2 regions of the Ferribacterium limneticum genome follow, and region 2 is predicted to be linked to the other one. Evidence: predicted binding sites of a transcription regulator. Region 2 holds the regulator's gene; the other holds the start of a gene.

Region 1 (4,953 bases), 1.3 Mb from region 2:
CTGAGCGCCAGCGATCTGCGCAAGACCTACGGTGGCACCGAGGTCGTCGCCGGGCTGTCGTTCGCCGTCGAACCCGGCACCTGCTTCGGCCTGCTCGGGCCGAACGGCGCCGGCAAGACAACGACGCTGCGCCTCTGCCTCGGCCTGACCGGGCCGGACAGCGGTGAAATCGTCCTCAACGGGCATGTCATTCCAGAGGATGCGCAAGCGGCGAGGGCACGCATCGGCGTCGTGCCGCAATTCGACAACCTCGACCCGGACTTCACCTGCGCCGAAAACCTGCTCGTCTTCGGCCGCTATTTCGGGCTGAAGGATGCCGACATCCGCGCCAAGATCCCGCAACTGCTCGATTTCGCCGGCCTCGCCAGCAAGGCCGATGCCCGCTTGTCGACGCTGTCCGGCGGCATGAAACGCCGGCTGACCCTGGCCCGGGCACTGGTCAACGACCCCGACATCATCTTTCTCGACGAACCGACTACCGGCCTCGATCCGCAAGCCCGACACCTGATCTGGGAACGCCTGAAACAGCTGAAGTCGGCCGGCAAGACGCTGATCCTGACGACGCACTTCATGGACGAAGCCGAACGTCTGTGCGACAGGCTGATCGTCATCGACCACGGCCGCAAGATCGCCGAAGGCAGCCCGCGCCAACTGATCGCCGAACAGATCGAACCGCAGGTGGTCGAGGTCTTCGACGAATCCCACGGCCAACTGGAAGTTTTCGTCCAAAGCCACAAAAATCTGGCCGAGCGCGTCGAAACCAGCGGTGAAACCGCCTTTTTCTACTGCCGCGAACCGCGCGAACTGCTGGCCAGGCTAGCTGACGCCGAAGGCCTGCGCTACGTGCACCGCGCCTCCAACCTCGAGGATGTCTTCATCAAGCTGACCGGGCGGGAATTGCGCGACTGAGGTCGTTCAGCCGATCAGACGGCCGACCACGGCCGCAAAGTCATCATCAACAGCAGCCGGACGAATATCGGGATGAGCATCGTCGCCAGCCCGATATTTCCCGGTTCTTACCAGAATGCCGGGGATGCCTGCTGCCTGAGCACCGCCGATGTCGTCGGCCAGATCGTCACCGATCAGCACAGCCTCATCCGGGCGAACACCCAGTTCAGCCAGCGCCGCGTTGAAGAAAGAGGGGGCTGGCTTGCCGGTGATTTCGGCCTTGATTCCGGCCGAATATTCCAGCCCGGCGACGAATGCCCCCATATCCAGAGACAGGCCATCCGCCTCCATGAAATAGCGATTGCGCGCCATGGCCATCAGCGGCAGACCCTGCATCAAGAGCCGGAAGGCTTGGTTCAGGATCGGGTAGGTGGTGTGCGTTCCCATGTCGCCCAGCACCACGATGTCCGGATCAGCGGCGCTTTCACCCATTTCCCCGGCGATATCGGGATGGACCAGCCACAGCGGGCGCAGATCCCGGCTACGCACCAGCGTTCGGGCCGCCAGGGCAGCCGTCTGGATTTCGCTGGCGGCTAGCGTGAAGCCCATGCGCTGTAATTTGGCGAACAGGATTGTGCTGGGTGTCCGCGTCGTATTGGTCAGGAAACGCAGGAGCAGCCCTGACGCCCGCAGGCGGTCCAAGGCCCGAACCGCCCCCGGCAAGGCTTCATCCCCGGTATGCAGTACGCCGGCCAGGTCGATGAGGACCGCCTTTGTTGAAAAAATCGGCGCCATATCCACTCCTTCCGCAAACCATGACCACTGTTCGATTACGGATTCTGCTCAAAGTTTAAGGTGATGGAATGATCGGCAAGGTGTCTGGCCTGCCGCTCCAGCAGCGTCCTTGCCGCACGCGGCATTGGTTTCTCCCGGTCTTTCAGCAAGCCTTGCAGGCAGGTGGGGTTGGCCCGGGCGCCGCTGGCTTGATAGTCGGCGAGCAGGGTTAGCCGGATGCTTTCCTTTTCATGGCCGATGACAGTGGTCAGGTAGTCAAACAGGTGGTCGACCAGTTTTTCCGGGGTCAGGCGGCTGGTCTGGCTGCTTGTTTGCCACAGCCAGTCGGAAAAGGCGAGAAAGGCGGTGAACGGCGACGGGCCGTCGAGGAGTACCGCCAGGCTGGCCTTGAAGCGGCCGGAATTGGCCAGCAGGTCCCAGTAGCGGGCGAGGCGGGTGAAACGCTGCACGGTGAGCGCATCGACAGCCGCAGTTTGCTGGACGGTGTAGGGTGGTTCGGTGTCGTAGCTCATGCCGTAGGCAGCGCTGTGCCGGGCGATTGGCGTGCCGCGCAGGCGCTTCAGGACACCCAGCTGGATTTCATGCGGACGCAGGGCGTAGAGACGGTCAAAACCATCGGAAAAGCTGCTCAGCGTTTCGCCGGGCAAACCAAAAATCAGGTCGGTATGCAGGTGAGCATGACTGTGATTGACCAGCCAGGCGAGGTTTTCGCAGGTCTTGGCGTTTTCCTGCCGACGCGAGATGGCCTGCTGAACTTCGGGATTGAAGGTCTGGATGCCGACCTCGAACTGCAGCACGCCGGGCGGGAAGCGGGCAATCATCTCCTTCAGGCGTTCCGGCAGGTGATCCGGGATCACCTCGAAATGCAGGAATAGATCGGGCGTCAGGCGGTCAAGAAAGAACTGCAGGATGGTCAGCGAGCTATCGATTTTCAGGTTGAAGGTGCGGTCGACGAACTTGAAATTGCGCGCCCCACGCAAGTAGAGCGTTTCCAGCGCGGCAAGAAAACGCGCCGGCTCGAAGGCCCAGGCAGTCTTGTCGAGCGAGCTGAGGCAGAACTCGCACTTGAACGGGCAGCCGCGCGAGGCTTCGACGTAGAGCAGGCGGTGCGCCAGATCGTCGACACTGAATTCGCCGTAGGGCAGGTCGATTTCTTCCAGCGCTGCTTGCTCGCCGGGGATCACTTTCATCAAGGGCTGCGGCCCGTAGCGCAGGGCGCGGCAGAGTTTGGGGAAACTGACGTCGCCCCAGCCGGTGATCAGATGGTCGGCCAGGCGGACGATTTCCTGATCCTCCCATTCGTAGCTGACTTCCGGCCCGCCGAGGACAATCTTCAGGGTCGGGCGAGCCTGCTTGAGCCGACGGACGACCTCGGTACTCGGCACGACATTCCAGATATAGACACCGAAGCCGATGATTTGCGGCACGCCATCGACCGGCTCACCGAGTTCGGCGAGCAGCGCATCGACAACTTCCTGCACCGGCCGGGCGATGGTGAATTCGCGCAGCACGGTGCGTGCCCGCAGGTCGCCCCCGCCGTGCCGTCCCATGTTGGCCAGCAGATAGCGCAGGCCAAGCGAGGCATGGATGTATTTGGCGTTGAGGGTGCAGAGGATGACGGTGGGTGGCAATGGCAGCATTTCGCCATTTTGACAGCAGGCCAGAATCATGAGTGCCGCCTGTTGCCACAATTTGTGCTCAACAGACCGAAGTGCTGGCCATCGATACTTTCCTGCGCAGCGCCCGGGGAGACATCGCCGAAAACGGCCGTGTCTTGGTCGAATGCGGCAAAACCAGCACCTCCTCGTTGTTGCTGATTAGCCAATCCGTTGCACCACCCCTAACTTAAGTACTAGCTAATAAGAGTTTGCGAATGTTGATTTCCGTCAATATTCGTAAGTTACGATTCGCTAATATATGTTGCAGGATCGTATCGCCTGCGTGCGAATTCGATCCGGGGCCAAGGGCTCTTTACAAGGGGTAGGGGGAAAGATGATGAAATTGATCAAGCAAGTACTGGTCGTGATTGCCGCCTTGGCTTTCGTGACCCCGGGCATGGCGAACGACGCGCCGGAGAAGCCAAAGCCAAATCAGAAACTGCTGAAGTCGACTGCCGACCACAGCAAATTCAAGGAACTGCAGCAAACCTTCAACTCCGGCCCGGAGGTGACCAAGGTCTGTCTTTCCTGCCACACCGAGGCAGCCAAGCAGATTCACCTGACCAAGCACTGGACGTGGGAATACCGCAATCCGGAAACCAATCAGCTGCTCGGCAAGAAGCACGTAATCAACAACTTCTGCACGTCGACCGCTTCCAACTATGGCTTCTGTGCCACCTGCCACATCGGCTACGGCACCGAGAACCAGAATTTCGACACCACCTCGGAAAGCAATGTCGACTGCCTGGTCTGTCATGACCAGACCGGCAAGTACAAGAAGCCATCCGGCTTCTTTGGCAGCCCGGTCACCAAGGACACCGAATTCCCGCCCGGCTCAGGCAAGATCGTCAAGGGCATCAACCTCAGCGAAATCTCGCAGAAAATTGGCAAGACCCGACGTCAGACCTGCGGTGGCTGCCACTACAACGGCGGCGGCGGCGACGGCGTCAAGCACGGTGACCTCGACAGCTCGCTCGACAATGCAGACAAGGAACTCGATGTCCATATGTCGGCGGAAGGCGAGAACTTTACCTGTGCCACCTGCCACAAGACGGAGGGCCACCAGGTTCCGGGTAGCCGCTATGCCCCGACGGCGATGGACAAGAGCGGCGCCGACATGCGCGGCAAGCACGACCAGGGCAATCCTGCAACGTGCCAGTCCTGCCACGGCCAGGCGCCGCACAAGAAGGAAGCCAAGCTGAACACCCACACCAGCAAAATTGCCTGCCAGACCTGCCATATCCCGGCCTTCGCCCGTGGCGACGTACCGACCAAGATGGAATGGGACTGGTCTACAGCCGGCAAGCGCGACAAGGATGGCAAGCCGCTGGTCGTCAAGAACGAGGAAGGCCACACCGTCTATATCGGCAGCAAGGGCAACTTCGTCTATGGCGAGAACGTCAAGCCGGAATATGTCTGGTTCAACGGCAAGGTGAAGTACACGCTGGCCGACGACAAGATCGAAAAGGCCAACGAGCCGATCTACATCAACAAGTTCGAAGGCAGCCCGGATGACGGCAAGTCGATGATCTGGCCGGTCAAGATTTTCAAGGGCAAGCAGCCGTACGACGTTGAGAACAAGACACTGACCATCAACCACCTGGCCGGTGCA
Region 2 (4,953 bases):
AACTCGACAACCCGGCCCCGGTCAGCCTCGTCGGTCATTTGACCAGCAATACCGGACAGGGTGAAAGGTGCAGCACACGCGTCGCCACCGAGCCCATGACCATACCCGCCACCGCGCTACGACCATGCGTCCCCATGATGATCAGATCGCAGGCCAGGTCATCAGCCATCTTTCTGATCACCTCGGCTGGCTGACCAACGTGGATATGGGTCGTATGAAAACGCCCGGCCGCATCCAGCTTCCGCTGTGCTTCGACGAGTTGTTCCTGCCCCTCTTCCAGATAGTAGGCATGCAAGGTTTCCTTGCCGACGTGGGCCTGTACCCGGCCAATCGGAATCGGGGCATGGACATGCAATAGATGGATTTCCGGCACGTCGCGGAACCAGGCCGCATGGCTGATCAGGTGCTCAACGGCACGCAACGCACAGGCCGAACCATCAACCGGCAACAAGATTTTCATGGTGTTTTCTATCCTAAAGCCCGCCTGACAGACGCATCAGGCCGAGGAATCCGTATAGACCAAAGCCTAGCACCAACAGGCCGGAGAGGGTACGCACAATGGGGCGACGCACGAATTCGTTGAGCCGGGCCAGCACGATGCCGGCGAGCAGAAGATTGGGCAAGGTCCCAAGCCCGAAGGCCAGCATCGTCAGGGCACCACGCCCGGCCGACCCCGTGCTGAGCGCCGTCGCCAAGGCGCTGTAGACCAGACCGCAGGGTAGCCAGCCCCACAGCACGCCCAGCGGAAACGCCTGAACCACGCTGCGCACAGGCAGGAAACGTCGGGTCAAAGGTTGCAGACGTCGCCACAGGCTCTGCCCGGCCCGTTCGGTTAAGGCCAGCGCCTTGGTGACGCCGAGCAAATAGAGGCCCATCGCCACCAGCATCAGGTTGGCAATGAAATACAGAATCAAGCGGGCCGGCACCTGCCCTTCCAGACCCATGCTGGCCGCCCCCAGTGCCCCGGCGATAGCCCCGGCCGCTGCGTAGGAAAGAATGCGCCCGCCATTGTAGGCAAAGTGCATGGACCAACGGGCTGTACCGCCCATCGACAGGGCGCCGACGATGCCGCCGCACATGCCGACGCAATGGGTACCGCCAAGCAGACCAACGAGAAAAAGTGCGAGATAGCCGGAATCAGGCATCGTACAAACCAGTAGTCACCGAAGCAGGCAGTTTACTCTGCCCACCCGGCACTACGCACGGCAATCAGATGACTTTGGAGTAGGTCGCCCGCTGGCGTCCCGCCCGCAGGTAGCGGTCGAAGACCATGGAAATGATGCGCACCAACAAGCGTCCCGGTGGCAGAACGGTGATCCACTCGCGTTCGATCTTGAGCAAACCGGCCCGCTCCATTTCCTTCATGTCTTCGAGTTCGGCCGCGAAATACTTGTGGAAGTCGATCAGATGAGCACTTTCGATGCTCTCGATGGAGAGCTCGAAATGACACATCAGCGCCTGGATGATCGAGCGACGCAGGATATCGTCAGCGGTCAGTTCGATGCCACGGAAGACCGGTAAGGCACCGGTATCGAGGCGATCGTAGTACTCGTCCGCAGTCTTGACGTTCTGGTAGTAGGTCGGCCCGACCTTGCTGATCGACGAGATGCCAAAAGACAGCATGTCGCAGTCGGCGTAGGTCGAATAGCCCTGGAAATTGCGGTGCAGGCGGCCTTGACGCTGGGCGACAGCCAGTTCGTCATCCGGCTTGGCAAAGTGGTCCATACCGATGAAGACATAGCCTGCATCGGTCAGCTTCTTGATCGCCAGCGCCAGAATCTGCAGCTTGGTATCGGCTGACGGCAGATCACCATCGTTGATCCGGCGTTGCGGCTTGAACATGCTGGGCATGTGTGCATAGTTGTAGATCGACAGGCGATCGGGATCCATCGCCAGCACGCGCTCCAGCGTCCGGTTGAACCCCATTACCGTCTGGTGCGGCAGACCGTAGATCAGGTCGACAGAAACCGACTTGAAGCCGTTGGCCCGTGCATCACGGATGACACTGTAGGTCTCTTCCTCGCTTTGAACCCGATTGACGGCAACTTGTACCTTTTCGTCGAAATCCTGCACCCCGACGCTCATGCGGTTGAAACCGAGTTCGCCCAGCAAGGCGACTGTGGCCGTATCCACCTTGCGCGGGTCGACTTCGATCGAATATTCGCCGCCATCAAGCAACTTGAAGTGCTTGCGGGTTTCGCCCATCAACTGGCGCATCTCGCTGTGCGACAGGAAGGTCGGCGTACCGCCGCCCCAATGCAACTGGATGACCTCGTGCTCACCGTCGCGGCCTTCCAGTGCCGCTGCCTGAATATCCAGCTCCTTGGCCAGATATTTCAGATATTTGGCGCTGCGCCCGTGATCCTTGGTAATGATCTTGTTACAGGCGCAGTAGTAGCAAATAGTGTTACAGAACGGGATGTGGAAGTATAATGAAAGAGGTCGACTGATCCCGCCGATGTTGCGCTTGCCAAGCCAGAGTTTGGCTGCATCGGAGTCGAAAGCCTCGACAAAGCGGTCGGCCGTCGGATAGGACGTATACCGGGGGCCGTTGACGTCAAAGCGGCGAATGATCTGCGGATCGAAGACGAGGTTTTCAGTTGCGAAATTCATTAGGCAAGCCATCAAAAGTTGATCGGATTATGTTCGGATGGCATGGTTTTGCGGTTGACTTGGATCAAGCTAACGCAGGTTGCCAATGGCACATACACGCCCATTAAATCAGGAAATATCGCTGTCCGTCATCAAGACGGCCTGCTCAAATTGCAATCTGCGCGAACTGTGCCTGCCCTTTGGCCTCAGCACGGAGGAACTTGAGCGCCTCGACGACCTGGTTTCCACCCGTCGTCGCATCAAGCGCGGCGATCACCTGTACCGCGCCGGTGAAGGTTTTGATGCAATTTACGCTATCCGCAGCGGTTTCTTCAAGACTGATGTGCTGCTTGAAGATGGCCGTGACCAGGTCACCGGTTTCCAGATGGCCGGCGAACTGCTCGGGCTGGATGGTATCAGTACCGAACACCATACCTGCAATGCCATCGCGCTCGAAGACAGCGAGATCTGCGCCATACCGTTCTCCCGCCTGGAAGGTTTGTCGCGTGAAATCCACACGCTGCAACACCATTTCCACAAGGTGATGAGCCGGGAAATCGTTCGCGACCATGGTGTGATGATGCTGCTCGGCACCATGCGCGCCGAAGAGCGGCTGGCTGCCTTCCTGCTCAACCTGTCGCAACGCTTCACCGCCCGCGGCTTCTCGCACGCCGAGTTCTACCTGCGCATGACGCGCGAGGAAATCGGCAGCTATCTCGGCCTGAAGCTGGAAACAGTGTCTCGTGCTTTTTCCAAGTTCCAGGAAGAAGGCTATATTGCCGTCCAGCAGAAGCACATCCGGATTCTCAACGTTAATGGCCTGAAGGCCTTGATGAATCACCGAAGCTGACGCCTTACCAGCGCAGCTTCGCCAGTTCTCCGGCTCGTTCGACCAACTTGAAAAGCAAAGCCTGGGCTTTAGCTCGGGCTGGTGTCGCGCTCCCCGGGGAACGGTAGACCATCACCACCCGCTCGGGCTCGGCAGCCGTCACGTAGATAGCGATCGACAACGGACAAAGGGCAATCTGGGCCGGATCTTCGGTCACCATCCGCCAAGCTAGGGCAGCACTGCAAAACTGAAAGATTTCGGCTTTAAGGAATGGCGTTGCCGCCCCCTCGCCCCCGGTGCGCTGCAACATCTGGTTGAACGGCAGCACGGCCCCGACCACCAAACCCTCAGCCTCGATAACCTCGATCAGCGCGTCGCGCGCCGTCGGGTAGTCACTGCCAGGGATGGCGTAGGTCAAGACGTCATCCGTCGCCCAGGCCTGTGGCGCCAGGAGTATCCAGAGACTCAGGAGGCAAGCGAAAAAACGGGGCATCCTTGAGGACGCCCCGAACAGATGCAAGAAGGACATCTGACGCAAGACTTGCTCCCGGCTGCGAAGTTATCTGAATCGAAGCTTCGAAATCCGGCCAGAAAACTTAAAAAGCATGCTTGATACCCATGGCAAAGCCATTGACGCCGGTACCGGAGAGCCCGGCCGAATTACCCATCGGGTTGATGGTGAAAGAGGCGTTACGATCGTTCTTGATATGGGCGTAGTCGGCATACAGCTCGGTCCGCTTGGACAGAGCGTAGCGACCACCGATTGCCCACTTGCTGGCATCGGCATCGCTCAGGGTCTTGTCCTTGACCTGGCCGTAGCTGACCAGCATTTTGGCCTTGCCGAACGGTACGGTAGCGCCGAGGAACCAGTTGCGGCGATCATATTCCTGGCCAGCCGCCAGTCCACCCAGATTCTGCAAACCGGCAGTGGTGGCGTCGAGATCGATATTGCCGCCAATCAGCGAGTTCTGCTGGCCCTTGATCACGTCGTAAACACCACCGATCTTGACGAAGCCAAAATCGTAGGAAACGCCACCGGTAGCCACATACAGACGGCTATCCGACAGACCTGCCGCCTTGGTGGTTTCGTAGTCCAGATCGACGCTCAAGGGGCCATTGGCGTAGATCAGGTTGACAGAGAACAGGCGGTCATCGGCGTTACTGCTGCCAGTGATGGCGCTGACACCGTTAGTATGAACGCCTTGCAGGCTGCCTTCGTTACCCTGGGTATTGGTGGCCGTCGCCAGAATCAGCGTAAAGCCGTTCCAGGCCGGTGAGATGTAGGCGATGGCGTTGGCCGCACGGTCGTACTGGGTGGTCATCGAGGCGAAGTTGCCGACCGAGTAGTTGGTGAACGGGTTGTACTTGCCATAAATACCGTAGCGCAGGCCGTCGAGATAACCGGCAACGACGGTACCGAAACCACCGGTCAGGCCAACGTAAGAGTGCCCCGCCTGGTTCAGGCCACCGCCAGTGTCGGGATTGAAACGATACTGAATATCGAACAGCGCCTTGAGGCCATTTCCGAGATC

Evidence for each region. The regulator FNR, encoded in region 2, switches genes on or off when oxygen is low (the NO sensors DNR and NnrR bind a similar motif). The targets are predictions, from matches to a motif close to TTGANCTAGNTCAA.
Region 1: a site for FNR is predicted at 3,560-3,573, ahead of KI617_RS20070 (tetrathionate reductase family octaheme c-type cytochrome). Genes of this name have one in related genera too.

Annotation. Positions count from the first base shown of each region.
Region 1 covers NZ_CP075191.1:4,169,052-4,174,004, forward strand. Annotated here, with positions in the region: gene KI617_RS20055 (ATP-binding cassette domain-containing protein) at 1-909, shown strand, start outside; gene KI617_RS20060 (TIGR01458 family HAD-type hydrolase) at 916-1,683, opposite strand; gene KI617_RS20065 (B12-binding domain-containing radical SAM protein) at 1,719-3,353, opposite strand; gene KI617_RS20070 (tetrathionate reductase family octaheme c-type cytochrome) at 3,676-4,953, shown strand, end outside.
Region 2 covers NZ_CP075191.1:2,898,681-2,903,633, forward strand. Annotated here, with positions in the region: gene KI617_RS13915 (heavy metal translocating P-type ATPase) at 1-38, opposite strand, end outside; gene KI617_RS13920 (universal stress protein) at 35-460, opposite strand; gene KI617_RS13925 (sulfite exporter TauE/SafE family protein) at 474-1,145, opposite strand; gene hemN (oxygen-independent coproporphyrinogen III oxidase) at 1,210-2,613, opposite strand; gene fnr (fumarate/nitrate reduction transcriptional regulator Fnr) at 2,699-3,442, shown strand; gene KI617_RS13940 (DUF302 domain-containing protein) at 3,447-3,839, opposite strand; gene KI617_RS13945 (porin) at 4,018-4,953, opposite strand, start outside.